Regions from separate parts of the Paenibacillus sp. G2S3 genome, predicted to be linked through region 1. Evidence: riboswitches for the same ligand, from Rfam matches in the RefSeq annotation. Region 1 holds a riboswitch; each other region holds the start of a gene.
The links. A riboswitch is a leader RNA that binds a small molecule or an ion and turns the genes downstream of it on or off. The one in region 1 is predicted to bind cobalamin.
Positions count from the first base shown of each region.

Region 2: linked by a shared signal. The riboswitch ahead of metE (5-methyltetrahydropteroyltriglutamate--homocysteine S-methyltransferase) and the one ahead of QNH28_RS02365 (anaerobic ribonucleoside triphosphate reductase) in region 1 are both predicted to bind cobalamin.
Region 3: linked by a shared signal. The riboswitch ahead of QNH28_RS03995 (S-layer homology domain-containing protein) and the one ahead of QNH28_RS02365 (anaerobic ribonucleoside triphosphate reductase) in region 1 are both predicted to bind cobalamin.

Region 1 covers NZ_CP126095.1:523,666-534,721, forward strand. Annotated here, with positions in the region: gene QNH28_RS02345 (hypothetical protein) at 98-760, shown strand; gene QNH28_RS02350 (ribonucleotide-diphosphate reductase subunit beta) at 846-1,877, opposite strand; gene QNH28_RS02355 (ribonucleoside-diphosphate reductase subunit alpha) at 2,119-4,452, opposite strand; gene nrdG (anaerobic ribonucleoside-triphosphate reductase activating protein) at 4,508-5,023, opposite strand; gene QNH28_RS02365 (anaerobic ribonucleoside triphosphate reductase) at 5,020-7,005, opposite strand; cobalamin riboswitch at 7,239-7,473, opposite strand; gene QNH28_RS02370 (MTH1187 family thiamine-binding protein) at 7,847-8,155, shown strand; tRNA gene QNH28_RS02375 (tRNA-Thr) at 8,250-8,321, shown strand; gene QNH28_RS02380 (YjcZ family sporulation protein) at 8,528-8,659, shown strand; gene QNH28_RS02385 (NAD(P)H-dependent oxidoreductase) at 9,068-9,610, shown strand; gene QNH28_RS02390 (winged helix-turn-helix transcriptional regulator) at 9,672-10,046, opposite strand; gene QNH28_RS02395 (YhjD family protein) at 10,500-10,892, opposite strand.
Region 2 covers NZ_CP126095.1:4,880,794-4,891,849, reverse strand. Annotated here, with positions in the region: gene QNH28_RS21545 (sensor histidine kinase) at 1-800, shown strand, start outside; gene QNH28_RS21540 (ABC transporter ATP-binding protein) at 886-1,656, shown strand; gene QNH28_RS21535 (ABC transporter permease) at 1,631-3,580, shown strand; gene QNH28_RS21530 (DedA family protein) at 3,598-4,221, shown strand; gene QNH28_RS21525 (undecaprenyl-diphosphate phosphatase) at 4,272-5,132, shown strand; cobalamin riboswitch at 5,326-5,531, shown strand; gene metE (5-methyltetrahydropteroyltriglutamate--homocysteine S-methyltransferase) at 5,686-7,986, shown strand; gene QNH28_RS21515 (DUF1540 domain-containing protein) at 8,125-8,277, opposite strand; gene QNH28_RS21510 (DUF4349 domain-containing protein) at 8,753-9,883, shown strand; gene msrA (peptide-methionine (S)-S-oxide reductase MsrA) at 9,955-10,941, opposite strand; gene QNH28_RS21500 (TVP38/TMEM64 family protein) at 11,041-11,056, opposite strand, start outside.
Region 3 covers NZ_CP126095.1:902,060-913,115, forward strand. Annotated here, with positions in the region: gene QNH28_RS03960 (ABC transporter substrate-binding protein) at 1-164, shown strand, start outside; gene QNH28_RS03965 (carbohydrate ABC transporter permease) at 238-1,137, shown strand; gene QNH28_RS03970 (carbohydrate ABC transporter permease) at 1,156-1,980, shown strand; gene QNH28_RS03975 (hypothetical protein) at 2,152-2,709, shown strand; gene QNH28_RS03980 (transposase) at 2,735-3,028, shown strand; gene QNH28_RS03985 (cellulase family glycosylhydrolase) at 3,091-4,812, opposite strand; gene QNH28_RS03990 (hypothetical protein) at 5,032-5,610, shown strand; cobalamin riboswitch at 5,702-5,902, shown strand; gene QNH28_RS03995 (S-layer homology domain-containing protein) at 6,167-11,056, shown strand, end outside.

The DNA.
Region 1 (11,056 bases):
ACTCCGATGTGGAGTGCTCCATAATAAACGTATAAGCGTCTCTTTCCTACCTGGTATCAGGGAAAGGGACGCTTTTTGCATACTATTTCATTTTTGGATGTGGGGAATAGAATTGAAGAACGGACGTTTATTTCTTATCATAGCCTATTTATTGCTTGTTATTTCAGCTTGCAGTCCACAGGATGATCGGGTCAGTGATGCCAAACCAGATGAAGCATATCAACGATGGAGTTATGACGTTGGTTCCATATTTGGAGACAAACCGTTTAAGCTTCCAGTCTATGATCCAACAATAGGCCCTCTTGAGATGGTCTACAATATCTCTGAATCTTCTTTTTCATTCGAGTTATACCGTTCAGAGGCTTATGGAATCCGAAAGGAGCTATCAGGTCTCCATACCGTAAATGATCTCTATTACTCTTTTTCTTATATGGATCCAAAGCGAAGGTTAAGCGATTCCGAGATTGCCTCCCGTTTTGGTCTTGAAGTGGAGCCATCTCCCAGCCTTTCAAAATATGAGAGGGGAGATATCCAGATTTATCAGCTGGATGGTAATGACAATGGTGAAAGGCAACAATCCATCCTGAATTTTTTGGAGGAAAAAAAGATTAACTCTGCCCAGATTCTAATCTTCGACTTGGAGAATAATACGAATCTAGAATTTCATTTCGTGAGGGAAGAGCATAGTGAAGTAATATCATTTTCTGTGCAAGCGCTAAACGAATTGGCAAGGTATCTGGGGGATATCGACAAGGAGTAGACATTGTAGACATAGCAAAAAGGCCATCTCACTGTGAAAGTAGAGAATGGCCTCTTTTTATATACGGATCGTTATATATCCAGTCTTACAAATCGTCGAATCCGTTATCGTCGCCAACTTTACCATAGTTACGGGACTTGGCTTCGAAGAAATCGGTTTTCGTAGCATTCAGTGCATCGTCGGAGAAAGGCTTGATCCAAGGCATGCAGTTAACATCAACACCTTGGTAAGCTTTTTCCATACCCATCAAAGTCAGACGCTTGTTCGCTGTATATTTGATGTAGTCGCTAAGCTCGTTAAGGTCAATACCGCGAACATTAGTAAGGGTGTAGTAAGCCCAGTTGGTTTCAAGCTCTACTGCGCGGTCGATCGTACGATACACGTAATCCATGTTCTCTTTAGTGTTCAACTCAGGGAAATCTACAAGCAGCTGCTTAAATACTTCTGCGAAGAAGTAGCAGTGCTGATTCTCGTCACGTTGGATATAAGAGATCATTTGGCTGGTCGCCATCATCTTCTGGTCACGGGCCAGATTGTAGAAGAAGGCGAAGGTGCTGTAGAAGAAAATCCCTTCCAAGATGAGATCCGCTACCAGCGCATGGAAAAAGGTCTGTCTCGTAGGGTTATCACGGAACTCTTGATAAATATCAGAGATAAACTGATTGCGTTCCAGCAGGACAGGGTCTTTTTTCCAATATTCAAAAATTTCTTTCTGCTCACTTTCCGACACGATAGAGGAAAGAACATAGGAATAGGATTGGTTATGCACCACTTCTTGTTGGCCAATAATGGCAGAGATAGCTTCTAGAGAAGAGTCAGTAAAATAACGCTTCACGTCGCTTACGAACATCGTCTGCATCGAATCCAGCACAGCGAGTAGGGAGATATTAATCTTAAATACGCGTTGTTCCTCGGCATCCAGCATCGGGAATTGTTGCGCATCCTTGGACATTGGGATTTCATCCGCGATCCAGTGATTAAGCAGCAGCACCTTGTACAGCTTGTACATATGTGGCATGCGGATATCGTTCCAGTTCAGAATACCGGAGCACTCACCGTCGATGATGCGTGTGGATTGGTTGGGCGCTTCAGTGTTAAAAATCTTTTGTAGTTGCATTTATTTTCCCTCCATTTTTTTGCGCGGTTAATTCGTCTTGTCTGATCTTTAATTAAATTAGGTTGATGAAGTAACGGAGAGAAAGTTTGGAGCTGTAGGAGCGATAGCGTTCGCCTTTATCCTCGGATTTCTACCGTGAAGACGGTATAAATCAAGAAACCTGAGGATAACAGCGACCGGAAGCCCAAACATTTCTCGCAGTTACGATTAAATCACCAAATTTTTTAAAGCAGTAAGACTCTTAGCTAGCGCAAGAATCACACTCTTCTATTGTCAAAGCACGGCTACGCACATAATAAGTTGATTTCAATCCGCCCTTCCAGGCATTCAGATGCAGCTCAAGGAACTCGGTAGCCTTGATGTCAGGACGAACATACAGGTTGAAGCTTTGGCCTTGATCGACGTGACGCTGACGAGCAGAAGCCATGCGAATCGACCAGTTTTGGTCAATCGTAAATGCAGTTTTGTAGTACCAAATCGTCTTGTCGGACAGATCCGGTGCTGGGTTAGCGATCTTGTAAGTTGTTTTCTCTTCATAGGAAAGCAGTTCATACAAAGGATCAATGCTGGCTGTGGAGCCGGCAATAATCGATGTGGAGCCGTTCGGTGCAATCGCGAACATCCATGCGTTACGAACACCGTCTTTAGCCACTTCTTCTTGCAGCTCGCGCCATTGTTCAGTGGTTACATATTTACCTTCTTGTTCACCGCTAACGTAGCCTCGTGAAGTAAAGTATGCACCTGTCTCCCAATCGGAACCGGCGAACTTCGGATAACGGCCTTTTTCACGGGCAAGCTCCATGCTCGAACGAACCAACAGGTAGTTGATGTGTTCATACAAATGATTGTTATATTCTACGGCTTCATCGGATTCCCAACGAATGCCCTTGAGTGCCAATAGGTGATGCAAGCCGAATGTGCCGAGACCTACTGCGCGGTACTGGCTGTTCGTGTATTGTGCTTGCAGAACTTCAATATTATTAATGTCGATTACGTTGTCCAGCATACGTACTTGGATAGGTACAAGTCTTTCCAGCACACCAGCTGGAATTGCACGTGCCAAGTGAATTGAATTCAGGTTGCAGACTACGAAGTCCCCAGGGATTTTGGAGATAACAATCCGGGTCTTGCCATCTTTGGTTACTAATTCTTCCTGTTCAATAACGGTAGCGGATTGATTCTGCATAATTTCAGTACATAGGTTGGAAGAGAAGACCATACCTTGGTGACGGTTCGGGTTCGTCCGGTTAACCGTATCACGGTAGAACATATACGGAGTACCTGTTTCAAGTTGCGATTTCATAATCCGTTTCATGATGTCGATCGCAGGAACGGTAATCCGGGACAATTCCAGATTGGCTGTAGCTTCAGCATATTTTTCACGGAAAGTACCTTTACCAAGCTCTTCATCGTAGAAGTCTTCCAGACCGAGTGGACGACCATTCTCATCCGTCCAGCCCATAACCTTCTTCACTTCATGTGGGCAGAAGAGGTTCCAGTGGCTGCGTGATTCTACAGCTTCCATGAACAAGTCCGGCAGGGTTACACCGTGGAACACGTCATGTGCACGCATACGCTCGTCACCATTGTTCAGCTTAAGATCAAGGAAAGCGAGAATATCTTTATGGAATACATCAAGGTAGACAGCGACAGCACCTTTACGTGTACCAAGCTGATCTACGCTGACTGCTGTATTGTTCAATTGGCGAATCCAAGGGATTACGCCGGAGCTAGTGTTCTTGTGGCCACGGATATCCGAACCGCGTGCCCGTACTTTACCAAGGTAGACGCCGATACCGCCGCCCATTTTGCTAAGGCGCGCTACATCTGTATTGGAATCAAAGATGCCTTCTAGGGAATCGTCTACCGTATCGATGAAGCAGCTGGAGAGCTGTCCAGCGACCTTTTTGCCGGCATTGGACATTGTAGGGGTAGCAGCTGTCATGTAGATGTTACTCATAGCCCAGTAAGCTTCTTTTACAAGCTCAAGACGTTTCTCGGCTGGCTCAGTGTGCATGAGGTACATAGCGATAATCATGTAACGTTCTTGCGGAAGCTCCATTACACGGCCGTCAAAATCATGCGCTAAATAACGGTCGGATAGCGTAAGCAGACCAATATAATCGAATAGAAGGTCGCGCGTATAATCGATACATCCACCTAGCTCGACGATTTGTTCTTTAGTGTAGTGAGTTAGAAGCTCTTCACGATAGATTCCTTTTTTAACAAGATCCGTAATTAGTGGGTACAGCTCACCGTATGGCTCTTCTGGATAAGCTTTATAGCGGCGATGAACGGCTGCTTTTTTATAAAGGGTAGTCAGAAGGGCACGGGCAGCTGCAAACTTCCAAGTAGGCTCTTCTTTCGTTACAAGCTCAAGAGCGCTCATAGTGAAGGCGTTGCTGATTTCTTCTCCGCTTACGGAGTCACGGCGCAGTTTGGAAATTACTCCCCGCAGCAAAGTTTCTTTATTCAGTTGATCAAGACCATCCAAGATACGGTCGGCGTAGACGGAAAGGCGGTTCTCATCAAAAGCCAGTTGGCGATTGTCTGGTTTTACTACGAATTGTGGCATAGTTATTTCATCCCTTCTCATTTTGGGTAAATTTTCAATATCAAAAATTGATATATTATAGCGCAGTAGGCTGCCACAGAAAGACCTCCGAGCCGTGCATACTGGCCGGAATGTCGATTATGCGTTGGTTAGAGCTTCCTCGGTAAGGAAGTGTAGTATCTTTCAAATCTTCTATAAATCGTCCATCTATTAATACTTGACACTGTGAAAGTAGATTCCACTCCGGCGAACCGGGAAGGGCTGTAATTTCCTCGTACGTATAACCGCTGTAAATCCAGATGGAGAACCCTGGCAGCACGGTGCGAAGCTCATGGATGAACCCAAGCACCTCTTCTGCAGAGAAAAAAGGATCGCCGCCTGCCAGTGTTAGACCATCCAGCAAAGGGTTAGCGGCGATTTCTGCAATAATTTCATGTTGACGTTCTAAGGTGAAGACTTCTCCATATTTAAAGTTCCAGGTCTCGGGATTAAAACATCCCGGGCAACGATGGCGGCAGCCGCTGAGAAAGAGGACGGCCCGCATGCCCTCTCCCTCGTTAATCGACTCCGGATAGTAACCACAAATATTCATAGATGCTTAACGCGATCCCGTACTTCGGCTTGTTTGGCGGCATTAAAGCGGGTCTGATAGTCGCCAGTTAAATAACCAGTAACTCTGCGCAAACGACGGATGTGCACGTCATTCTCATGTGCGTCGCAGGAAGGACAGTTTGTCCCAATTACGCCTTCGTATCCGCAGCCGGAGCAGCGGTCAATCGGATGGTTAATGCTGAAATAGCTAACCTGTTGTTCGAGCGCGTATTTAATGATTTTGATAAAAGCGGATGGATTACTACGGGCATTGCCATTTAATTCGACATAAGAAATAGCCCCGGCATTGCAGTATTCATGGAAAGGAGCTTCCAAGCTGATTTTCTGAGCAGCACCTAGATCATAGTATACAGGGATGTGGAAAGAGTTCGTATAATACTCACGGTCAGTTACACCTGGGATCGAGCCCAGCACCTTGCGATCAATCTTGGTGAATTTACCGGACAAGCCTTCTGCTGGTGTTGCGAACAAAGTGATGTTGAGATTCAGTTCCTCACTTTTCCGATCGCAATACTCCCGCATATGACGCACGATAGCCACGGCTTTGGCATGTATTTCCATATCCTCGCCATGGTGTTTGCCATACATAGCTTTCATGCATTCCGCCATACCAATAAAGCCAAGGGATAGACTACCATGCTTCAGTAGTTCACCTACAGAGTCTTCAGGAGCGAGATTCTCGCCGCCTTCCCAGACGCCTTCTCGCATCATGAAATCGGACGCTTTAGCTTTTTGTGCGGCTTGGATGTTGAAACGATGAAGAAGTCCTTCCAGCGCAATGTCCATATAATGATTTAGATCTTCATAGAAGCCAGCTTCGTCTGCGACAGTACGGCGGCCGGTTACTGTGCCATGTGCCAGACCGAGTCGAACCAGATTCAAAGTATTGAAGGAAAGGTTACCCTTCCCGGAGCAATGATTACGCCCAAAACGGTCACCGAGCACTCGTGTTCGGCAGCCCATTGTGGCAAATTCCGTATCAGGATCACTTGGATTATAATACTGCAAGTTGAGCGGAGCGTCCAGATTAGCGAAGTTCGGATATAGTCTGCGTGCAGAACATTTCGCCGCTTTTAGGAACAATTCATAGTTAGGATCGCCTTGCTGTTGGTTGATTCCTTGCTTACATTTAAAAATCTGAATCGGGAACACGGGTGTTTCTCCGCTGCCAAGTCCGTTCATCGTTGCTGTTAGCAGGGAGCTGATCACAAGCTGACCTTCTGGTGAAGTACAAGTTCCGTAGTTAATGCTGGTGAACGGAATTTGCCCACCGGATCGGCTGGACATGGTATTCAAATTATGTACCATACTTTCCGCCGCTTGTAGGGTTTCAATTTCGGTCTCTTTCAGTGCAAAACGGAACGCCTTCGGATATAACTCCGCCAGATCGGTCCGGCTCATCGTAATCTCGCCCAAAGATTCATCAGCTTGTCCTTCTTCAAAATAATCCAGACCCTTGCGGAACAGCTTAGCGAAGGATTTAGTTACATAAGGTGCTAGATCATAGTCGAGCTTATTGGCGGATACACCGCCATATTGAGCATTTTGCTGGGATTGAAAAATGATTGCTACCAGTGACATAGCCGTCATTATGGAGTTCGGAGGACGAACACTGCCGTTGCCGGTGTTGAAGCCTTCGCGGAGAAGCTTATCAAACGGGATAAAAATACAGTTCGTCGTTCCAATCGCATATTGATCCAGATCATGCACATAGACAACATTGTCATCAATGGCCTGCACTAGCTGTGGTGGCATCGTAAAGTTACGGGCATACCATTTCGAATATTCACTGCCGAACTTGCTCATTTTACCGGAGAAACTCTCTCCGTTCAAATTGGCATTCTCGCGCAGTAGGTCCAAATCCCGGCTGTCGATAATATCACGCCCTAAATCAATGAGCTCCTCTAAAAGAACTTCTCGTGCATTTGTTGTACCGTTAAATTGTCTCTCCAACAACGTCATTGTATAGCTCTCCTCTCAGTATAAAAGAAAAACATCTATCGTTCTATCATTAAGAAGTTGGACCACATAAGCGGCCGTATATTCATTGTGATCTCATAAAAAAAGCATCCCCTAGCGAGGATGGCAGAAAATGCCCGATGCGTTATGTAAATATCCACATAGATATTTGCAGTGGTCTATAAGAAGATGACCGCATGCGGACACCGTTCCTGTTCCTCGCAGGCATTCATATGTTGGTGTCGTCGAAACAGGCAGGTCTCCTGGCTTCCGTAGGACCTCTCAGCGCCTTCCCAAGGGTCTTCATAACCCTCAGTGGCTTCTGCCAGGAGATCTGTCCATCTTAAGCTTCTAAAAGCTTGTGAAGGGCATCCGGTTACAGTGGCGGGACCGCAGCGGATTTTCACCGTACTTCCCTATTAAGCTCTAACTCCTATAAAGGATCAAAGCGCCTGTCTCCACTATATTTTGTTGTCGTTAGATAAAAATAACCCAAGATGTTGTGTTTGTAAACAGTTTTTTAGAAAACCCGCGCGGGGAGTGGGTTCTTCAAAAGTACTCCACAAATGATCCACAGGCTGTCCATAAGTAATCCACAATTGATCCACAGGCACATGGAAAATGATTCATAAATTGTCCGAAAAAACGCCACAAAGAGTCCATAAATGTAGTGCGGACGACCCTAGAATTCATGTAAGAAAAAATACCTGTGGCGAAAGGCATGTTTCGGAGTACTTGGAGGAAAAGAAGGGGTATAATAACGCTGGCATCGTTTGTGGGAGATCGGTGAAGTTGTTACAATAGAAGAAGACACATACTTTTTAAATTCCGAGGAGGTATTCTCATGCCTATTGCTGAAGTAACCGTTATTCCGATTGGAACAGGCAGTACCAGCCTTAGCAGCTATGTTGCGGATATGCAGCGAGTGCTGAAGACGGTAGAAGGAATTACTTATGAACTTACATCCATGGGAACAATCATCGAAGGGTCTCTTCAGCGTATTTTTGCAGCAGTCGAAGCGCTGCATGAATCTCCTTTTGCTGCAGGTGCAGAGCGTGTCTCTACCTCACTTAAAATAGACGACCGCCGCGATAAGCCCTCCACTAGCCGTGGAAAGCTGGAGTCTGTGGAGTGTAAACTACAGGTGGAATAGTAGTTCGGGAGAGTAGGGGATAGGGAGAAATTGGCTTGCGTTTCTGACTGAAAGTTGTATAATATTTTTTGTTTGACAGAAAAATCAGCCTTAAGCTGGTGTAGCTCAGGGGTAGAGCAACGCACTCGTAATGCGTAGGCCGGGGGTTCAATTCCCTTCACCAGCATATCTAAGAATTGCGCAATGGCACGGTTTCCTGGATTTCGGGACCGTGCCATTTGTCTTGAAATCACCTATCTTCTAACATTCTTCTAACCTTTGCCTGCGGTCGGGGCTCTAAATGGATAGACATCTAATTACCAATTTACCCAAGCGATATAGTAGGGATTGCATAAGCTAAGATGAACTTAAATGCAAAGGAGGAAATTTAAAATGAGCGAAAATGTTGCTGGTTTTGGTGGTGTTGGATATGGTGGTGGTATCGGAGGAGCCTTTACATCTACCGGTGCAATCTTGGTACTGTTTATCCTCCTTGTAATTATTTCTAAGACTATCTTGCTATAAAATGTGAAGGACATTTTGGTTGGAAGCTTGAGGATGTTCTTCCACTGAGTTATATCAGCCTTATTCTGGTGTAGCCCAGGAGTTCAATTCCCTTCATCAGCATATCTAAGAATGGCATAACGGCGCGGTTTTCGGGGATCCCGGAACCGTGCCGTTTGTCTTGAAAACACCTATCTTCTAGCCTTTACTCAAGTAAAATGGAGGAATGACCCAGTCTCTCTTGTGTGATATTTGGGTGTACACCGAAGACGAGATTCGCCCCGAAGACTATACATCAATCATACGTGCAGGCAGGTTGCAGTGCTTACCTTTAGGTAAGTACGTGAACTAAAAGTGCATACTTACGCGATGGCAAGATGGGAGGTATACTCAAGTCCTAAATCTGATTCAAACATGGAGGATACACCATTGAAAACACTTATTGTCGTCACACACCCAAGCATCGAAACATCTGTTGTTAATAAACGCTGGATCGAAGAACTCCGTAAATATCCAGACAAATATACGGTGCACGAGCTGCACAAAGCCTATCCCGATGAAAAAATCAACGTGGAAAAGGAACAACAACTGATTGAAGCGCATGATAAGCTTGTCTTACAATTCCCTGTCTATTGGTTTAGTAGTCCACCTCTGCTTAAAAAGTGGCTGGACGAAGTATTTACTTACGGATGGGCATACGGCTCGAAGAGTGATAAATTAAGAAATCGAAAAATCGCATTGGCTGTCACCGCCGGAGGAAGAGAAAAAGACTTTAGTGAAGAAGGTAAACTCCGCTACGGGCTTGACCGTATTTTATCTCCCTTTGACACGACTTTTTTGTACTGCAACGCTGATTATCGTTTCTTCTATGCCTTCTATGGCACGGAATATGAAACGGTAGGAAGTACGGATTACTTAAAGAAATTGGACATCAGTTCGCAAGGCTATGTTGAATTTATCGAAAATATGTAATTAGAGTTGAAACAAAAAGCAGCATTTTCATTAATGAAAATGCTGCTTTTATCATAAGTCGTTAAATTGTAATCGGTATTGTTATCTCTTGCGCGGCTGGAACGAAGTTTTTCTCTCCCCAAGTGCACATCATATCCAGCACCGGAATAAGCGATTGGCCTTTCTCGGTCAAGGAATACTCAACTTTAGGGGGAATCTGGGGGAATTCCTCGCGCCTGACGAGACAGTCCGCTTCCAGTTCTTTCAACATAACGCTTAACGTCTTAAAAGGTATTGTACCGATACCCCGTTGCAGCTCATTGAACCGCACGATCTTGTTTTCAGAGAGATAGTAGAGAATAGTCATTTTATATTTACCATTAATGATAGACAAGGTGTAGCCGAAGCTAGTGTCCTTCTGTTGAATGCCAGGCAGTATACAGATTTCATCACTCATGGGCTATTACCCTCCTTCAGAAAATATTCAACGAAAAGGCAAACGCCTGCTGCCGCTCCGTACTCAGGTCACGACTTTATTATGTTTTACAACCTGCTATCAAGTCATCCTGCGAACAACGAACTCACTATATCATTTTTAAAAAAAAAGTTCAAAGCACTCGATGGCTAACTATCAATCGGTCGATTTTCTCTGTCAGTGAAGCGGGCTTCTTTGGTTGGAAATCAAAAGTGTAATTCAAGCGGATAGCCTAAGCGACGAATTGAAGTTTTTAATGTAATTTTCATGTGAGCATCATCTTATTTTCAGGTTCGAGGTATATATTGAAGACACCAAACACCCCCCAGTGTTTTGTGGTATAAATCTCTCAGGTCTTGCCAACTCCCATGGTAAGGCCTATTTTTTTTGTTCGCTAATTGAATGGGGGGAGGGGGCGCAGCTTCTTACGCAGCTTTACTTAATCTGATATTGCTCTTCATAGCTCTTAAAAGATGAAATATCCAGTCCCAGATATCTGCGCATATGAATGGCAGCTTGGGCAGCAACGATGTCGTTTAACAGCAGCATTCGTTCATGGTATCCACGGCATATGAATTTGGCTTCGATCCCCGTGTTAAGTCTGTTCTGCTCATATACCTTGATTCTCCGTTTTCTCATCTCCGAACGAACATCTCTTAGATCTGTCGTAGCAACTGCCGCGGCGGTTCCAAGAACCTCCAAATAGGGGGCGGGTGTTCGTAAATGTGTAGATAGAATGGCGGAGTCCCGTTCGAAAGCTGATAAAATCATCGGAAGCAATAAATAAGATTTCACCAGCATGTTGTCCCTGCTTTCAGCTCTATGCATGAATCTCATCACCTCTAATGGGAACGTATATTCGTATTCTACCCCGATATCCCAAAAATAATCAATGGTATTTCTAAACAGCTAATCCAATGTGACAAAATTCACAACTAAATCAAAAAGAATAAAATATATTAAAATTGTAATAATAAAAATTAATGCTTTAG
Region 2 (11,056 bases), 2.3 Mb from region 1:
AAACTGTACCTTCCTCTCTAGATGAAGCGGGTGGCCCTTCACAGGATTCTCCACTTGCCGTGAGTTTGCGAGGTCTACTAGGGTCACAATTCCGACTCTACAAAAATGATTTACATAGCTACCGCCACAAGCTGGAAGAACATATTCACTTTATTAATCAGTGGGTACATGGGATGAAGACACCATTGTCTGTCATCCATTTAATGATTCAAGATAAGGACGGACCGCCTTTTACGGCGATAGGAGATGAACTCGATCGTCTGAAAAAAGGACTGGACACCGTACTTTATACGGCTCGGCTAGATACTTTTGAGCATGATTTTTACGTGGAACGTTTGGAGTTGGAAACCCTCGTACGTGGCGTGACCTCAGAGCAGAAGCGTCTGTTCATACGTAACCGAATATTTCCTACTATTAAAATAGATGAGCGAATTGCCGTAACCACAGACGAAAAGTGGCTAAGTTTTGTGCTTACGCAGATCATTACGAATGCAATCCGTTATACGACGGAAGTCGGCAAGCATGTATATTTTCATGGGTACATACAAGAGGAAAAAAGAGCTGTACTGGAGATACGAGATGAAGGAGTTGGCATACCAGCAGGTGATCTGCCGCGTGTGTTTGATCCTTATTTTACAGGTGTGAATGGACGAACCTTTCAAGAATCCACGGGGATGGGTTTATATCTTGTGAAACAGATCTGCGGCAAGCTGGGTCACGAGGTGAGCATTTGCTCAGAAGAAGGTAAGGGCACGACCGTGCGGATAGTGTTTAGGGAGTTCTACCTTACAAATATGTAAGGTCATTGTAAGTTAGAGAAATGGCAGCCTGAGTAGACACTTTGTATAATGAAGGCAATCCAGTCGAAAGAAGGAGAGGTAACACTTGCCCATTCTAGATGTTCATAATTTATCAAAAATATATGAGGGTAAAGTGTCCACTCAGGCATTGAATCATATCCGCTTTTCTGTTGAAAAGGGGGAGTTCGTTGGCATCATGGGTCCTTCGGGGAGTGGAAAAACAACGCTGCTCAACACGATCGCCACCATCGACCAGCCGACCTCCGGTCAGATTCTGATCAACGAGCGAGATCCCAATCTGCTTAGCAGAAAAGAAAAGGCACTCTTTCGCCGTCATGAGCTCGGTTTCGTCTTTCAGCATTTCAATCTACTGGATACGCTCACTGTAGAGGAGAATATTGTACTGCCTCTCACACTTGCTGGTGTCCATGTAACGGAAATGGAGAGCAGGTTGAAAGAAGTAGCAAGTATGCTGGACATTGAGCATTTGCTGCAAAAACGGACATACGAGATTTCTGGTGGACAAATGCAGCGGACTGCCATCGCCCGCGCGATGATTCATCGTCCTGCTCTGATTTTAGCAGATGAGCCTACAGGGAATCTGGATTCCAAAGCTTCAGGTGAAGTCATGAATATGCTGACAGAGGTGAATAAGGAAGAAGGGGCAACGGTGCTGATGGTCACACATGATGCAGTGGCCGCGAGCTTTTGTAACCGAGTCATCTTTATTAAAGACGGACGTTTCTATAGTGAAATGTACAGGGGGAGCAGTAGAGGCGCTTTCTTCCAAAGTATTATTGATATGTTGTCTCTGCTTGGGGGAACTAGCCATGACCTTTCGGCAATTCGCTTATAGGAATGTTACACGTAACAAGCGTAAATATGCGGCTTATTTTGTCGTCAGTGCTTTTTCAGTGATGATCTTTTTTGTGTGCGCTTTGTTTATTTACCATCCGGATATCTCTAAAAGCTTGGTGTACAGTACGGCAGCTCATACGATGATGGCGGCAGAAGCCATTATTTATGTGTTTTGCTCCTTGTTTGTTCTCGTATCGGTCGGATCGTTCCTACAGTCTCGTAAGATGGAGTTTGGGATTTTATTGATGCATGGAATGACGAAGCGCCAGCTCAACACGATGGTTTTTTTGGAAAATATGATGATCGGCACCTCTGCCATCCTGACAGGTACTTTATTAGGGTTAATTCTTGGCAAGCTGTTTTTGATGATTGGATCTACTTTTCTAGGAATACCTCTTTTAACGTTTCATCTTCCATGGCAGGCGCTTGTACTTACGATATGCAGCTTTGCGCTGTTATTTATTCTAATCTCGCTGAGCACGTTCTTCTTTATTGGGAATGAATCTTTGATGCGGCTGTTTCAGGGAGAACGAAAAGCAGAAGAGGAGCCTAAAGTTTCCTTAGTGTTATCTATACTATCTGCTTTATTGCTGCTAACGGGCTATTATATGGCAGCTACAGCACAAGCGGCTTCGGTTGAAAAGGTGATGTTCCCCGTCGTTGTGATTACGGTAGCGGGTACCTATCTCTTTTATACTCAGCTGAGTATTTACACTGTTAAACTACTTAAGACGATCCGGCGCCTGTATTGGAACCATACCAATATCATTACTTTATCGGGTTTATCCTACCGCTGGAAAGAAAATGCCCGAATGTTCTTTATGGTGACGATTGTATCCGCAGTATCTTTTACTTCAGTGGGGGTATTCGCATCGATCCATACGCTTTCTAGAGAGCTGAAATTGGACTATCCCGCAGCTGTTGGTTATGTAGCTAAAGGCAATCAGTCGGCGGTACCTTTTGATCAGCATTTGGACGAAATTAAGGAAGAGCTTACAATGCTCGGTTTACCCTATGAGACACTTAGCATTCCGATCAAATACGCAGAGGTAGAATCTCAGACCGGGCCAGATCGCACGTTAAGGCTTCCTTTGATTGCTTACAGTGATTATAAGCTTGCTTTGCTTCGTGCAGGGTTTACGACGGATGAGCACCCTCTTAGTGGAGATGAAGGTCTGGTGATGATCGGTTCGCAACGAGACCGGAGTCTGCAAGCGGGTAGACTAAAGCCGGTATACACCTTGAAGCAAGGTCTTTCCATTCAAGAAACGGGTTATACCCAGCATGTTCCGATTGCCGAATATCTATTGCCGGAGCTGGATGGAAGGGATGGGGGAGATTTCAGTGGTGTTGTGATTAGCGATGAGCTTTACAAGGCTATTGATCCCGTACAGACCGATTTGTATACAGGATTTTATATGGATGACTTTCCGCGAACGGTAGGGATAGCGGCAGATCTTGCCCATAAAGGCAAAAGGTCTTATGAAAGTAACTCGCCATACGCGATTGTTGTTAGCGGCACGCTGTTTGAAATACAGAGAACACTGTACAATACGATGCTGTTCGCTTCTTTATTGGTGGGTACTGTCTTTTTCATTGCAGCCGGCAGCTTCCTTTACTTCCGGTTGTATACAGATCTAGATCATGATCGTCTTCAATATTCTACATTGTCCAAAATGGGACTTACAGATCAGGAGCTAAACCGAATTGTAACGATTCAATTGTCTTTGTTATTTTTTGTGCCGGTTGGGGTGGCCATTTTGCATAGTGTGTTTGCCTTTATTGCGCTTCAGCGGTTGTTCTACTTATCAATTGCTGTGGAGACCGGGGCGGTATTATTGGGATATCTGGCTGTCCAGGGGCTTTACTTCTTTTTTATTCGCAGCCGTTATTTACGCAACTTGAAGAAGAACTTGATCTAAATAATGGGGGTTACGAAATGCAAGCATGGATTACAGATTTTATGGAGCAGTTTGGTTACTTTGGTATTTTCCTGATGCTCGCTTTTGAAAATATATTTCCACCGATTCCTTCTGAAGTGATTCTCCCTTTTGGCGGATTCATGACAACCACAACGAATTTGACCATTCCTGGTGTAATCATTGCTGCTACGCTTGGCTCACTGCTCGGTGCAGTGATTCTCTATTATATCGGTCGTTTGTTGGATGTAAGTCGCTTGGAAAAGATCGTTGAACGCTGGGGCGGTCTACTCCGAATTAGCAAAAAAGACATCCACAAGGCTGACGCTTGGTTTGACAAATATGGCTATTGGACCGTATTATTTTGTCGGATGGTTCCATTGGTGCGAAGTCTGATTTCGATCCCGGCAGGGATGTCGGGTATGAAATTTGGAGTGTTTATGCTCTTCACAACGATTGGTACACTGGGGTGGAATCTGCTGCTTGTGCTTATAGGCGCGGCATTGGGTGAATCCTGGGAAGACATTGCCATGTATATGGATATGTACTCCAACGTAGTGTACGTGCTTCTGGCAGTGGGATTAGTTATCCTTGGGTATCTGTACTTCCGCAAGCGCAGCCGGAAAATGAACACCGAGGGTTGAGCTGAGGAGAACTTATAGATAAAAGTTATGATTAAAAAGGAGGAGAACAAATGGAGCTATTAACGATTATTAAAGCTATTATTTTGGGAATTGTTGAAGGGTTGACCGAATTTGCTCCGGTATCCTCCACAGGTCATATGATTATTGTTGATGATATGTGGTTGAAATCGACAGAGTTATTTGGGCAATATACGGCCAATACGTTCAAAGTGGTTATACAGCTAGGGTCAATCTTAGCGGTTGTTGTTATTTTTAGAAATCGATTCTTTGAACTGTTGGGCTTAAAGCGTTTCAGTCGCAAGCAGTTAGACCCTGTAACCGAGGAACAACCACAGCTTGAAAAAGGCGGCCACCTTAAGCTTACGCAGGTGCTTGTAGGTTTAGTGCCAGCAGGTGTGCTGGGCGTTCTGTTTAATGATTATATTGATGAGCATTTATTCTCTACATCCACCGTGTTAATCGGTCTAGTAGTTGGTGCTGTATTAATGATTATTGCGGATCTGTTCGGACCAAAGAAGATTCAAACAGAGAGTGTCGATCAGATTACATACAAGCAGGCGCTAGGTGTTGGTCTTGTCCAATGCTTCTCGTTATGGCCGGGATTTTCACGGTCCGGGTCGACGATTTCTGGTGGTGTCCTCCTTGGTATGAGTCACCGGGCTGCTGCTGATTTCACGTTTATCATGGCTGTTCCAATCATGGCAGGGGCCAGTCTACTCTCCCTGATGAAGAACTGGGAATACTTCACCATCGATGCCCTGCCGTTCTTCATCGCAGGCTTTATCAGTGCCTTTGTGTTTGCGCTATTATCGATGCGTTTCTTCCTGAAATTGATCAACCGGATTAAGCTTTTACCATTTGCTATATACCGGATAATACTTGCTGCTGTAGTATATTTCGTATTTTTCTAAATCCGTTATAAGGAATCGATATAACAGAAGCCCCCGTAATCTATTGCAGATGATGGGGGCTTTCACGTATGATGACATCAGATTAAGACACTCACTTTATTAATTATAAGGATAAAGTAAAAGTTTCACTTTATCTTTATAATTCTCGCATAAACGCTTACCGTCCTTAAAAGGACGCCGAAGGCGTTTTAGCTTGATAATATCGGAGACAGGTGCTTGCCGGGAATTAGTAATTCGGTAGGCTTAATAGGGAAATTCGGTTCGAAGCCGATGCGGTCCCGCCACTGTAACGGAAGAGTCCATAGCAACATATGTCACTGGCAATTTACTACTGCTGGGAAGACTGCTAAGGATGCTGACACCGCTAGCCAGGAGACCTGCCTGTTTCAACAGCACTGCTTCACCTACGGAGGATAGGAAGGTGTTAGACGTTAACCATAGGTATATTATGGGCGTCTTTCCCTTTGACTTTTTTAGGGAAGGGCGCTCTTTTTTATAGGAATGCAAGTGATATCGAGTCCAAAATAAGATGATGGAGAAGGGGAGCTGCAAAGTGACGAACAAAGTAAAAGTAAGTAATCTTGGTTACCCAAGAATCGGAAAAAACCGCGAGTGGAAGAAAACGTTGGAAGCCTTCTGGGCGGGAAAAATAAATGAGGAAGAGTTCCGTACTGAAATGGCAGGAATTCAGCTTCAGCATTTGAAGACTCAGCAGGAGGCAGGAATTGATTTAATTCCGGTAAACGATTTTACATTCTACGATCATGTGCTAGATACAGCTGTAATGTTCGGGATCGTACCTCCACGTTATGCGTATGATGGTGGCGACATTGGGCTTGATCTTTATTTTGCGATGGCTAGAGGAAATGCTGAGGCTACCGCTTGCGAGATGACTAAATGGTTCAATACGAACTATCATTACATCGTTCCAGAGATCGGTGCACAAACGCCGCGTCTGACCGAGAATAAACCACTGGAAGCTTATCGTTTTGCCAAGTCCCAAGCGGGAATTGAGGGTAAACCTGTGGTTTTAGGCCTTTATACCTTCCTTAAGCTGTCAAAAGGTTTTGCATCTGCGGATATTGCGAAGATTGCTGCTCGGTTTCTTCCGGTTTACGTTCAGCTGTTGCAGGAATTGAAGCAAGAAGGAGTAGGCTGGGTACAGATTGATGAACCGGCGATTGTTACAGGAATAAATGAATCAGAATTATCATTACTTAACTCGATATACACTGAAATTGCTGACTCCGTGCCAGGCTTAAATATTATTCTGCAAACTTACTTTGAAGCTGCTGAACCGCTGGAAGAACTGCTTAAGCTTCCTGTACAGGGTTTAGGTCTTGATTTTGTCCATGATGGTGGAACAAATCTGGCATCGATTGAACGTCTTGGCTGGCCTGAGGATAAATGGCTGGGAGCGGGTATTATTGACGGACGCAACATCTGGCGCTCGGATCTGGACGCTAAGCTGCAGCTGATCGAGAAGCTGAGTGCACATGTACCGCATAACCGTATTATTCTACAGCCTTCTTGCAGTTTGCTGCATGTTCCGGTTACTGTTCAGGGTGAGGTGAAGCTGAAGGCCACCGTTAAGGCTGCTTTAGCTTTTGCTGATGAGAAGCTTAGAGAGCTTGGACTGCTTGCTGCAGCCTTAGAGGGTACAGCAGAAGCTGCTGCTGCGTTGACAGCCAGTCGTGAAGCCCTTACTGCCTTCCGTGCACTTCCTGAACGTGGTCGTAAGGATGTGGCCGAGCAAGTTCTCGGACTTACAGATTTACCAGACCAACGTAGCCTACCTTTTGCTGAGCGCCTAAAGGTGCAGCAGGAGAAGTGGCAGCTGCCACTTCTGCCAACAACAACAATCGGAAGCTTTCCACAGACCGTAGAAGTGCGCCAGGCAAGGTTGAAATGGCGTAAAGGCGTATGGAATCAAGAGCGTTACGACGGGTTCGTTCGTGAGCAGATTGCAGATGCAATCACCTTCCAAGAAAAGCTGGGTCTGGATGTACTCGTGCACGGTGAGTTCGAAAGAACCGATATGGTGGAGTTCTTCGGGGAGAAGCTGGATGGTTACTTATTTACTAGTAATGGCTGGGTTCAATCCTACGGATCACGCTGCGTTAAGCCACCAGTTATTTATGCGGATATAGCTTTTATTGAACCTATGACTGTAAAAGAAAGCGTCTATGCTCAGTCGTTAACTTCCCTTCCTGTTAAAGGCATGTTGACTGGTCCGGTTACGATTCTCAATTGGTCTTTCGTACGTGATGATCTTAGTCGGGAAGCAGTAGCGAATCAAATTGCCTTAGCGCTCCGTCATGAAGTTAAAGCGTTGGAGGATGCAGGCATAGAGATGATTCAAGTAGATGAACCGGCTATCCGTGAAGGACTTCCTTTGAAGGCTGAAGATCATGAGGCATACTTGAATTGGGCGGTGAAGTCGTTCCGTATCGCGACGAATCATGTAAAGGCTACGACACAAATTCATACCCACATGTGTTATAGCGAGTTTAATGACATGATAGACTCTATTTCAGCGATGGATGCGGATGTTATCTCTATTGAGACTTCACGTAGCCATGGGGAACTGATCGTTAGCTTTGAGGAGCAGGAGTATGATAAAGGAATCGGTCTTGGTGTATATGACATCCATAGTCCACGGGTTCCTGCTGTAGAAGAAATGACAGCTAATATTGATCGTGCGCTGCGGGTGCTGGATCCGGAACAGTTCTGGATTAATCCGGATTGCGGTCTTAAGACACGTGGCTGGCAGGAGACAGAAGATGCTCTTCGTAACATGGTAAAAGCTGCTGCTATTGCAAGAGAAAAGGCAGGAGTTAGTGCCTCTAAATAGCATAAGAGTTATACAATAAATTAAAGCCGGGGAATTTCTCCCTGGCTTTTTATTTCAGCCACTTGATAATAATTCTCATTCTTGATAGAATGAGAAAAGAAAAGAAGGAACCGTGGAGGGTCCCTTCAAATCATCACCTTATTTACTTTCGAAAGTCTTGCAATCTGTTTCTTCTGCACGTGTAGGTTCTTGGGAGCTGTGGAAAGCTACAAAGATAGAATCAGCACTGCATTTGTTCTCTTCTGCCCAGTGGGTGCAGGAGTTAACTTCGCAAATTACGTCTTTTGCCATGAGGGTTCACCTCCCCTTATAGTGATAGACAGCATCATTAAAAAATTCTCTGTTCAGCAAGGTGGAGCTTGTCCGAACAGAACCGTGCCGCGCCCTCATTCATTATGAATAGAGGGTATTTGGTGTTTTCTGTGTGGCTAGACGTCGTAATTGTACCAAATAAAGCGCATGTAAGCAAACGGGTTATCCAATAACAGAAATGTTATATAATTATGCAAATCTTTATAAAAATATAATTGAAAATGTCCCTATTGATTATTAGACATCTCTCTACCAGATGGCGTTTATGTCATTCAACAAAATGCTTAAAAATTCTAAAGAAATTGTTCAACAATTCCATTTTTCAGTGCAACCTTCCAAGTTTTGGAACGTCATAATAAAGAGTGACGGAAGAGATCTGCTTAGAACAAGACATTCCGTAACGATATTATGATCCGTGCAAGCGGTATCTACTACATTTTTTGGAGGAATGAGAATGCGCAAATGGGGTCTGCATTACTTATGTTTATTAATTCTTGCGGTAATCTTGGCGGGTTGTGGCTCAGCGGATAGGAATTCAGCGGCAGATAGTTCGGCAAAACAAAATGGTAGTATGAGTAATGAGGCAGCAGCAGAGGTACAATCGCAAAACTCGATAGCCTCATCTGCGGATCAAAGTACCGCGGCAGCGCCTGAGATAGAAGCAGGTGGCAGCGAGAACTTGGCTGTAAAGGGTTCCACATCAGAAAATACAGTTCAAGCAAGTGCAGGATTTACTGGTAGTGATGTAGTAGCAGGTTTGAACAAGAAGCTAATCTATAAAGCGAATCTTAATATGGAAGTAGAAGACTATGGAAAAGCACAGACTGAAATACGTAATTTAGTAACTATGGCTAATGGATATATTATTGAATTTAATGAAAACATGTCGCAGTACGAGCAAGGTGGAACGTTTATCCTTAAGGTGCCTGCCTCTGGGTTCTCACCTTTTCTGAATAAATTGGAACAAGTAAAACACGAATCTCTACAGCGCAGCATTCAAGGTCAGGATGTCTCTGAAGAGTATGTTGATCTGGAGTCGCGTTTGAAAGCAAAGCAGCTAATGGAAGCACAATATACAGAATTTATGAAAAAAGCAACGAAATCCACTGATCTGGTCGCCTTCGCGAACGAGCTTGGTTCGATTCAGGAAAGCATTGAGCAGATTAAAGGCAGAATGCGTTATATCAATCAGAATGTATCCTTCTCTACGGTAGAACTGAGAGTGTATCAGACAGATGAAAGCATTGCTGTGAAGGAGAAGGAGGAGCAAGGGCCGTTACTGGAACGTGCTTCAGATGCTCTAAATGGAAGCTTAAATGCATTATCTGTGATGTTTCAGTGGATTGTCGTTATCCTTGCAGGAGCGTTACCGATACTTATCGGGGCTGCCATTATTTTAGCTATTGTATTAGTTTCCCGTAAAAATATACGCGAGCGTCGGGAGCAGCAGGCCCAGCGGATTCGTCAGCGAAATAAAGAAATGAACAGTGAGCAAGTCATCCCTGCAGCAACAGAGCCTAAGAAGGAAATTTCAGAAGAAGATCTAAAGGTAAGTGAGGACTCAGAGGACTCAAAGAAAGAATAGCCCTAATAAAGAAAAACGGTTGTCATCCTAAAAGGACGACAACCGTTTCTTTGTGTGTTTAGGATTGATATTTAGGCAGGCTGAAAGAGTACGCGATACTCCCCATAGCCTTCCTTCTCTAAATCCTCTTTCGGAATAAAACGTAGCGCCGCTGAATTTATGCAATAGCGCAGGCCGTTTTCTCCGGGACCATCGTCGAAGACATGCCCTAGATGGGAATCCGCTACTTTGCTGCGCACTTCTGTCCGAACCATCAAATGGCTGAGATCCGTCTTTTCCTTCACAGCGTAGTCCCGGATCGGACGAGTGAAGCTTGGCCAGCCGCAACCGGAATCGTATTTATCCTGCGAGCTGAATAACGGTTCGCCAGATACGATGTCTACATAAATACCATCTCCATGGTGATCCCAAAAATCATTCCGGAAAGGAGATTCTGTTGCACTGTTCTGAGTGACTTCATATTGAAGAGGGGTTAAACGTTCTTTCAAACTTTGTTTGTCCTCTTTATGTGTCCAGTGGGTTTCGATAAAATCCTCTCGGCCAGAACCTTTGCGATACCGTTTGTAGTGGCCTGGATTCTTATGATGGTAACCTTGATGATATTCTTCGGCAGGATAGAAGGTGGCTGCCGGGAGAATCGGGGTTACGATCGGACTAGAGAACCGACCGCTTGCTTGCAGAGCTGCCTTGGAAGCTTCTGCTTGTTCTTTTTGTTCCTCCGAATGGGTAAAGATTGCTGTTCCGTAAGAAGTCCCGCGATCATGGAATTGTCCACCTGCGTCGGTAGGGTCAATTTGCTGCCAGAACAGCTCAAGTAACTTACTATAAGGGAAAATATCTGGGTTGAACGTAATTTGTACAGCTTCAACATGTCCTGTCGTTTCAGAACAAACCTCTTCATAGGTTGGGTTCACTGTATGACCGCCGGTATAGCCAGAGACGACACTAATGATACCTGGCAATTCTTCGAACGGCGAGACCATGCACCAGAAGCATCCACCTGCAAAGGTTGCTTTTTCTGTCTTGGTACTTATATGGTTAGTCTGATGTTCACTCATTGATATCCCTCCATTCACATAATGCAATTAAATAGATCACAATTTAATTATAAAGCAAATACTAACTGCCTGCCAGTTTGTAATCGATAAGTTCTTTCGCTATCGGCTATTCTTC
Region 3 (11,056 bases), 380 kb from region 1:
GTGCCTCCTATGCAACGCCATGGCAAGCCGCATCTACGCTGCCTACCATCACTAATAACTTCAATAACCAATTTGTAGATACATTTATGGGCAACTCCAAGCTTGAGGATGCTATGAAGAAAGCTGAAGATGTAGCGAATAAGGAAATTGAAGCAGCAAAATAAACGGATTGAAGAGGGGAGGGTCTTCGGACCACCCCTTCATTCTTTCATTCTGATACGAAAGGAAAAGTGAAGCATGACTCAAGTCTCAACATTTAAAAAGAAGCTAAGAAATAATGTGACGGCCTATCTGTTCCTGCTTCCTACTATTCTTGTACTGGGCACTTTTTTGTTCCTGCCTGTTTTTTATTCGCTTTATCTATCAGGACATAAGGTAAATTTACTTGGTGATGTCAGTTACAAGTGGGTTGGATTCAATAACTTTACACGTATGGCCGGTGACGAGAGAGCTTGGATTGCACTGAAAAACACAGCATCCTTCGCGCTGTTCGTTGTACCGTTGCAGACTGCATTTGCTATTTTATTAGCCGTTATTTTGAATGCTAAGCTTAGATTTAAAAATTTCTTCCGAATCGTCTTTTTTATGCCGACGGTTACTTCCTCGGCGGTATTGTCACTTATTTTTATGTGGATTTACAATTCAAACGGTCTGCTGAACCGTGTGCTTGAGTTCGTAGGTTTACATGGTTTCAACTGGCTTGGAGATCCGGCGGTCGCTCTTAAGGCGATCATGCTTATGAATATATGGTCTACTGCTCCGTTTTTTATGGTAGTCTTCTTAGCTGCACTGCAAGATATCCCTGATGCATTGTACGAGTCGGCCATGCTGGATGGGGCAGGAGGATTTAGACGTTTCATTTCTATTACGCTTCCTATGATTAAGCCAGCGACCTTCTTCACGGTAGTCATGGGAATCATCGGTACCTTTCAGCTCTTCGATCAATCGTATATTTTTTCGGCTGGCTCCGGCGGTCCGAATAACTCCACCTTAACGGTGGCTCTGCTTATCTATCAGTATGCGTTTAAAAATCTCGACTTCGGTTACGCTTCTGCGCTCGCTGTTATGTTGGCTGCGGTCATTATGATCGTAACGCTGATCCAGCGGAAGCTATTCTCCGAAGAGAAGCTGAACTAGGAGGACGATCAGGTGGTAATTAACTATTCCAAAGGGGTTAAGGTGGTACTGTATTTCCTGTTATTCGCATACGGGTGCGTAACGGTCATACCTTTCCTATGGGCACTATCCTCGTCGTTTAAACCGTTAAGCGAGATTGTGTCAGGAAGTATCAACTTTATACCGAAACAGTTCACATTCCAGAACTATTACGACATCTTCGTGAAGGAACCACTGTTCCTCAGATGGATGTTCAACAGTGCACTTATCGCTGTAGTTTCAACGCTGTGCAATATCTTGTTCAACTCTATGGCAGGCTATGCCCTTGCGCGTATTGATTTTACAGGCAGCAAGGTTGTGTTTTTTCTTATCTTGGCAGTACAGATGATTCCCGGTCAATTGACTATCGTGCCTGCTTATCTGATCATGAAACAGCTTGATTTGTTGAACACTTATGCCGCGCTGACGCTGCCGATGATGGTAAATGCGACGTTCATCTTTATGATGCGGCAATTCTTCCTGAGCTTTCCGAAAGAGCTGGAAGAGGCTGCCGAGATGGACGGTCTAAATAAGTTCGGAACATTTTTCCGCATTGCTCTGCCACTGGCTATCCCCGCATTGGCAGCTCAGACGATCTTTGTATTCATGGGAGCATGGAATGAATTTCTGAAGCCACTGATGTTCATGTCAGACAAGTCGATGTTCACACTGACACTCGGTCTCAATACATTTAAGGGCCAGTATATTAGCCATTGGAATTATATTATGGCCGCATCGATGGTGTTTACCCTACCCGCACTACTTATTTATGCATTCTTCAACCGCTTCTTTATAAAAGGAATTACGTTTACCGGAAGCAAATAATTCGATTTACTAGGACCGCCACTGATCTTAAATCAGGGCGGTTTTTTGATATGTTCATGAATTGTTACCATTCTATCGATCTTATATGGGGAAGTTGGGGTATAAAAGGAAGGGAAGAGGTAAAACTATGTTCACTAAATAGAACTGGAAGAAATTTAAATGCGGAGGTAAATGATGACACAGAATAAAGGAAATTCACAACGTCAGATTCGAACTTCAATTCTTTGTTTGATCTGTGCCTGCACCGTCCTATTAAGTGGCTGCTCTAAAGCTGCCAATGAAACCACACAAGTAACTCCAACGCCTACAACAGAAGCCACTGCACCTGCAGCTACGAACAGTGCCACTGAACAACCCAATACCTCGTCCGGTACAAATACAGAGGGACTTCCGGCGGGTGTTAGTGTTAAGAGGGTGATTAAGGAAGTTGCTTTAAAGGATGGCTATCATAAAAAGATTGAGCTGCTGACAGACGGCGGCAAGCGGGTTACCATAACGGATGCGACTCAAAAGATTGTTTTGCAGCAGATTGAATATGATGGGAGGATTACTACGTCTAAAGGTAAACAGGTTACCATTAAAGTCGAAGGTGGGGGAGAGCAAAGCATAACCATTCCCGATCATTTAGTGATCGAAGATGAGGACAAGCTTGGATTGATGCCAGGTGTTGATATCGAGTGGACAGTGAATGCCGAGGGGCAAATCGAAAGTGTTGAACTGGAGGATTAAAAGAGATACTGAGGTGGCTGGCTAGATGAAATTTCTAATCGTATTTGGCAGTATAGTGGTTCCCATCGTGATGCTAATGATACAACATAAATGGATAAAGTGGCGTATTGTTTTTAATGTCGCTTCTGTGTTATCTACGCTTATTTTAGGTAATATTTCTGCCCTAGCCATATATGAAATATTAAGAGATAACACGGTATTTATGACCTCGATCCATGCGATTTTTCTGAATCCGATGTTCCTTTTGACAGGAGCCTATCTTGGAGTATATCTGGTCTATCGCTTGATGTTGATGACTTATGAAGAAGTATACGTATGATGTACTTAAAAGTAGGAGTGTCCCCGTGAAGGGACACTCCTATTCATGTTATGCAGCGAAAGCTAAGAAGACTTTCCTACAACGTTTGTTCCACTCTTCGTGATCTTGTACGTAAGGATATCACCATTCCAGAAGTGGAATTTCAGGATAACCTCTCCGTCTTTAACATCTTTAAAGAACGCTGGTAGCAGCTTGATTTCTTTCGTGTTATAAGAGGGAGAGAAGGTATTGCCGAACTCCTTGAATGGAGTCCAGTCCTGCGGGCCTGCATTGCCACCAGCGGTATAGACAGCCTCCATCGTGGCAAGCTGGTTACCGTTAAAGGTAGTTGGAATCGCAAACGATTCAGTCGTCCCTTTGGCATCGCTTAATTTGGCAGTGTCATTCACGATGATCTTTAGTCTCCACGCAACACCTTTGTTGAATTTCAGCGTTAGCACGGCATTTTCACCGTATTTTTGCGAAGCTGTGAGTTTTTTGAGTTGGCTGGCCTTGAGTGTGAGCTCCTCGCCATTCAAGGTGTAATCTTTGCCCTTGGTTAAATATTTCCCATTTACACTAATCGTTGTTAGCTTATTGCCGTTTAGGTTCAGCTTCACCTTGGTGTCTTTGATCGTTGCACCTTTTTTTAGATAGACCAGATCGCTCTCGGTGCTGGAGGAACGTTCCTTCAGACCAGACATTAATACGTTGTGGAGCTCGGAATCGGACCACTTATACGTTTTGCGGTTGAAATGTTGCCCGTTATCCCAGAGCATGGAAGTCATTTTCTTTTCTTTTAAATAATAGGTAAGATACTCGAAGAATTTCAGTTTCTCGCCTTGTTCAATCACACCTGTGTCTTTATCGAAGCCCAGTAGTCCGAACTCACCGACGATGACAGGAATACCTTTAGCTACAAATGTGTTGTAAACGTTATCAAAAGTTTGGATGATATCGTTTTTTGTATCTTTTTCAAACGTGGTGTAACCAGCGATATTCACACTGAACGGCCAGAAGCCATAGTAGTGAACGGTCGCGATTATGTTCGGATCTTTAAGAGCTGTAATCGTCTTGTAAAGCTGATCCATTCTAGGTTGCGTAGGAGAAGTCTCTAATGAAGGTAGAACTAGCGGACGGACATCATTCTTTCCACCGGAGTTCCGAACGATCTGATGGAAGGAAGTGTTGAGCTCTGTAAGCATTTGCTCCATCTTCGCTTCATCGGTGCTTCCGCCATCTGTGAAGCGGGGTTCATTGATGCTTTCGAACATCAGCTTATCGGATTTATCCTTGAAGCGGTCCGCAATTTGAGTCCATGCTGCATTATAACGCGCCAGTGTCTCATCATGCTTCTCTTCTATATGACTTACCCATAACCAGGAGTCGTGATGGACGTTAATCATTACATATAACTTGGCGTCCAGCGCCCAGCCTACAACTTCTTCGACACGGTCGAGGTAAGCTTTTTCAATAGTGTAGTTCGGTGCTTCGCCTATGTGTGAATCCCAAGTGATAGGAATACGGATACTTTTGTAGCCTTGTGCGGCGATTTTCTTAATCAGTTCTTGGGTCACACGCGGATTGCCCCAGGAGGTTTCATCCTCACCTGTAGCATCTAGAGTATTGCCAAGGTTCCATCCGGGCTGCATATCGTCTACATAGGATTGGATCTTACTCTTTGGTGCTGCCTTAGCTTGTTGCTCGTCCTTAGTAGCAGCGGCGGCAATGGATGAGAACAAAGAGAGCAGAAGAGCGGTGACAAGGGTCAATGATAAGAAGGATTTCTGGATTCGAGTAGTCATTGAATTCTCCTTTGTAAGATCATTTTTGAGGATGCTTAAACCTGACCTTCCTTAGTACTTTGGTGCTTAGATGAACACGTACACCTCCAATATTTTGTTGTAAACGCTTACCAAATACCCTAACATAGAACATTTGCTGTGAGTACCTTACTAATTTGTGGTAAATTCATATATGAATTAGTGATTTGAAGTGATTCCAAAGTTATGGAGGGCAATCCAGTGAGCAGATTTCATTACATAGGCTCGGCTACAGAGCTTCCGTTAGGAGAAAGAGGCAGTGTGCTGTCAGCAAAGACATATAATGAAGTGAAAAATTCCCCGGAGTATAAGAAACAAAGAGAGGCTCTGCGCCTGCAAGGCATAATTCCTTTGGATGACATCGCAGATCTATCTCATTTAAGAGATGAGGACTGTCTTGTATATGACTCGGAAGAAGATGCAGCGGGAGTTTTTATAGAGGAACTTGGGTATTGGAACGATGAGATTCGCAAGCATTTTCGGAGTCCGTATGTGTACCGGATTTCACCGAATTGGGGTGGCTTCTCTGTATCGCCTAAGCTAAAAGATACTCTACCGGGATCGTATAACGCCTCACTCAAGTGTTGTAAGGAGTTATTTAAGCTTATGACAGATTATGGGGTATCTGGTGCCGAGTTTGAGCTTTATACATGCTGGGCTGAGGAAGAAGGGCTCCCACGTAATAAAAAGTATGATCGAATCCTTGATTTGGCCTCTTTGTCACTGGAGGAGGGCTTTGAGCTGAGGGAAAAAGAGTATATTGTGGTTAAAATGATTTGATATTCAATAGGATTATCGCTAGCTACTCGTTATACAAAAAACAAATATTGCATGACAAAAGCAACTATATTAGATATGATGAAGCATGAAAAAATTAATATTAGCAATAGGTGCCAATTATGAATGTTTCGGAGATACAATCATAGATTGGTTAAATGGAAAGCGGGTGTGAATCCCGCGCGGTCCCGCCGCTGTGAAAGAGGAATCCTTGCAAGGTACCACTGGGAAACTGGGAAGGTAGCAAGGGTGATGATACTTGAGCCAGAATATCTGCCTGTTTCTGATACACCATTAAACTCTACGAGCGATAGAGAGGTGTTTGATATAGTATATGCCTGCTATTGTTGCGGTTCACTATCTTAAACCTCTTGACGTTATGTTGAGTGGTTTTTTTGTAGTGTTAAAAATATAAGAAAGTATAAGTTTAGCATCTATACTCTATGTCTTATATTTCTCGCTAAACGCATACCGTCCTTATAAGGACGCCGAGGGCGTTATGCTTGGAAAGTTTATTCTGTTTTTTAACATAGGAAGAGAAGGGAAGGGTTATGGAAACATGAAGAAAAATAAGTTTTTAGCTTGGTTACTTATTGTAGCAGTATTTATCACGACGTTCTCTACAAGTATAATCCCGGCTCATGCGAATGAAGCAATTGCTGATAGTGCAGTTGTAAGAACAGAGGTTGATCAAGCTCTACTAGAGCAGATTAATGCGCTAGTACAAGAGCCAGATACAGAGAAGCCTACTATTTCAATAGAAGGTATACAAGATAAACAGGAAGTATCCAGTAAAGATGTAAGCTTCAAAGTAGTGGTTACAGACAATGTTTATAAAGACATTATACCAGTAGTAAAGCTGAACCAAGTCGTTCTGACAGCTACTAATGGTGAGTACAAAGCATCTCTAAACCCAGGTAGTAACGTAATCGCAGTAACAGCTATAGATGGCGCAGGAAACAAAGCAGATAATGTAACCTATCAGGTTACTTATAAAATCACTGCTAAAGAACAGTTAGATAAAAGCTTGGCCTACATCGTTAACACCGTAAAGAATCCGTCATTTGGAACAGGTAGCGGAGAATGGTCGATTCTTTCTCTAGCACGTGCGAACTACAAGGTTCCTAACGGTTATTACAATCTCTATTACAACAATGTAGCAACGCGAATAGCAACGATAATTAAGGATGGAAAACTCGACGCTAATAAAAGCACAGAGAATTCCAGAGCAATTCTAGGACTGACCTCTATCGGAAAAGATATCACGAATGTTGCAGGTCATGATCTAAGAAATGCACTCGCTGATTATCAATATATTCAGAAGCAAGGGAACAACGGTCCCATATTTGCTCTGATTGCACTAGATAGTCATAACTATGACATTCCAGTATTATTCCCTGATCCTGATGAGAAGGGAGTAATATATCAAAGCACAAGAGAAAACCTGGTTCAGTACATCTTAGATAGAGAAGTTAAAAAAGGTGCAGCAGATGCCGGGGGCTGGGCTTTAGGTGTAACCAAAGCCGACGTCGATATGACCGGGATGGCGATGCAAGCACTTGCGCCTTATTACGCAAAGGATTCTAATGTAAAAGCTGCCGTGGATCGGGCGATTACATGGTTATCGAGTGTACAAAATGCTCAAGGTGGATTTACAAGCTGGGGAAGCACAAGCAGTGAGAGCATCGCACAGGTTGTTGTTGCCTTAACTGGCGTAGGTGTAGACCCGCACAGTGACCCTAGGTTTATTAAAGAAGGAAATTCACTTATAGATGCTTTACTTAGCTTCTCTGGGCCGGATGGTGGATTCAAGCATATTCTCACCGGAAAAGTAGACGCTATGGCTACGGATCAAGGTACATATGCACTCGTATCCTATGATCGTCTGATCAATAATAGCAACCGTCTCTATGACATGAATGATGTTCAATTAGAGCAGCCGGAAGTGCCGACTTCAGATGTAGCCAAGCTACATTTGGATAAGAGCCTTGCCTATCTTGTTAAAACCGTAACGAATCCGACCTATTTCGGAGAGTGGTCCATTCTTTCTTTAGCACGTGCAAACTACGATGTGCCTAATGGTTATTATGATCTCTATTACAACAATATAGCTACGAAAGTAGCAGCCTTAATAAAGGATGGAAAACTCGATACTACTGTAAGTACAGAGTATTCCAGATTGATTTTAGGACTTACCTCTATTGGAAAAGATATCACTAATGTCGCGGGGTATGATCTGAGAAAAACGCTTGCTGATTATCAATACATTCAGAAGCAAGGAAATAATGGTCCTATATTTGCTCTGATTGCGCTAGATAGTCATAACTATGATATTCCCGTAGCGCCAGCAGGTAAAGTTCAAACCACAAGAGAAAACCTGATTCAGTATATTTTAGATAATGAGATTAAAAAGGGTACAGTAGAAGCCGGTGGTTGGGCATTAGGTACGGCGAAAGCCGATGTCGATATGACTGCTATGGCAATACAAGCACTTGCACCTTATTACGCAAAGGATTCTAATGTAAAAGCTGCCGTAGATCGGGCCATTCTATGGTTATCAATTAATCAAAATAATGATGGTAGTTATACAAGCTGGGGAAGCACAAGTAGTGAAAGCATCTCGCAAGTTATTGTTGCTTTAACTAGCGTAGGTGTAAACCCAGACAATGATGTTAGGTTTATCAAGAATGGCAAGTCCCTTATTGATGCATTACTTGCCTTTGCTGCACCTGATGGTGGATTTAAGCACACCTTAACAGGATCAGTAAATGGAATGGCTACGGATCAAGGTACGTATGCACTCGTATCTTATGATCGTCTGCTTAAGGATAGTAACCGTCTCTTTGATATGAATGATGTGAAATTGGAACAACCAGAAGGACCGGGACCTGGGCAACCAGAGGGTCCAAAAGAACTTCCTTTACCGTCTGGTGATAACCCAAAAGTTGATATCCCAAATGACTCTCAAGATTATATCGTTCCGATCAGCACAGGAGATAGCAACAAGGAAATAACGGTAGTTATTCCTAAAGACCAACAATCGAAAGTTAGTGTTAGTTTACCTAGTAACAGCGACCTTCCTCAGATAGAGGCTACCAAAGGTGACGTATCTGTAGTCATTCCTAAGGGTGCAAAAGTTACCAGTGGAGATGCCTCAGCGATTGAACTGATGTCACCTTTAACAGGCACAGAAGCTGCACTAAAAGATAGTCTGAATCAGATTATTTCCCAGGATAAGAAGCTGGAGAGCATTATTCAAGCGTTTTCCATGGGTGGCAGCGCAAGAGTAGAATTTAGTCAATTTATAACATTAACCTTTAAGGACCTTAAAGGAAAAGATGCAGCTTATATTCAAGAGGGTACACCTCATGCGATTCAAAAATTTGCAAGTGATGACTTAGGCATTGCGAGCGGCAAGTCTGAGTATGCCTTTGATAGTGGAAATGACTTAATCGTAAAAACCAATCACTTCACTGATTACATTGCGTACACATCCAGTGTAGTTCAGACACCTGGTGGCGACGGTGGTAGTGGCAATGGTGAAGGAAATGGCGGTGGCAATGGTGGAGGAACTACTCCATCGAAGCAATATGTAACCCTATCCGTGGATAAGCTTACGATTAAGAAGGGATACGTTGTTCCATCTGTACAGGTAGAGCTACAATCTGGTGACACAGTGTGGTCTTTATTCGAAAGAGTACTAGATAGCCGCGGTATCGACTATAGATATTCTTGGAACAGTACATTTGGAAGTGTGTATGTTGAATCCATAGCTGGTGATGGAGAATTTGACCATGGTAGCGGTAGTGGCTGGATGTATAATGTGAACGGAGTTTATCCTAATTATGGTGCATCTTCATATAACCTAAGTGCCGGGGATAGAATTCAGTGGCGTTATACTACGAATTTGGGTGTGGATCTAAATGCACCGATACCAACAGCGAGTCCGACTCCAAAACCAACACCTAAACCTAGCGGTACTCCTGCTCCGGGTGATGTAACTATTCCGGAAGGTAACGGTAATCCGACAGCGAGTCCATCTCCAACAGCGACTCCTAATGATATCAAGCAAGTGTATAAAGACGCCGATAAGATCTCATCATGGGCGTTCTCAGCGATTGAAACAGCTACAGTAAAAGGGTACATCCAAGGTAACAATGGTCAGGTGAATCCGAAGGATTACATTACAAAAGCAGAATTTACTAAGATCCTAGTATCAGCATTGGAACTGGATACCAAGAGTGACAAAGGCATTACCTATAAGGATGTAGCTCTGGGAGATTGGTTCTATCCATATGTGAATGCTGCTCATAAAGCAGGGTTAATTACAGGCTTTAATAATGAATTTAAGCCAAATGACAAGATTACTCGCGAGCAAATGGCAGCCATAATCGTCAGAGCATTATCAATCCCGGCTACGAAGCCAGGGACAGCCATTAAAGATATCAATACCGCGTCCGCGTGGGCAAAAGCAGATGTGGAAACCATTGTTGCCACCGGACTTATGTTAGGCGATAATAATCAGTTTAAGCCTAAAGAGCTTGTAACTAGAGAAATGGCAGCTGTGGTAGCTACTAGAACCCATGATTATAAGAGTGGCGACAAAGCAGTTAGTCCATATATTCAAAACACAGCAGCCTTTTTGCAAAAAACAGTAACAAACCCGGTCATCGCCTCGGTTGGCGGGGATTGGACAGTGTTTGGGCTGGCACGTTCTGGTGTGAAGGTTCCAGATAGTTATTACGCTAAGTACTATGCGAATGTAGAAGCAACCCTTAAAGAAAAAGCTGGGAAGCTGCATAGCGTAAAATATACGGAATATGATAGAGTTATTTTGGCATTAACTTCAATCGGTAAAAATATTGATAAAGTGGCGGGTTATAACCTACTGGAACCGCTCGCGGATTTTGATACTGTAATCAAGCAAGGTATTAATGGACCTGTGTTTGCCTTGATTGCACTGGATAGTAATCATTACGACATTCCAGTGGTTAAGGATGTTAAGACGCAGACAACAAGAGAGATGCTCATTGATTACATTTTGGGCAGAGAGATCAACGGTGGCGGATGGGCACTAGGCAGTAATGCTACTGCGGCCGATCCGGATATCACTGGGATGGTTATTCAAAGCTTGACCCCTTATTACAAAACGAATGCCAAAGTAACGGCTGCTGTGGATCGTGGAATTGCTTGGTTATCCAAAACGCAAACAGCAGACGGAGGTTATGCAAGCTGGGAGTCTACGAACTCCGAAAGCATTGCTCAGGTGATCGTAGCTTTAGCTGGCCTTGGTATAGATCCGCATAAGGATTCCAGATTCATTAAAAATGGCCGATCAGCGGTAGATGCGTTGCTTGGCTTTGCTGCACCTGAAGGTGGCTTCTATCACGTGAAGCAGGGTGGAGTAGGTAACGGGGGCGCGAAACCCGGAGAAGTAGATCTTATGGCT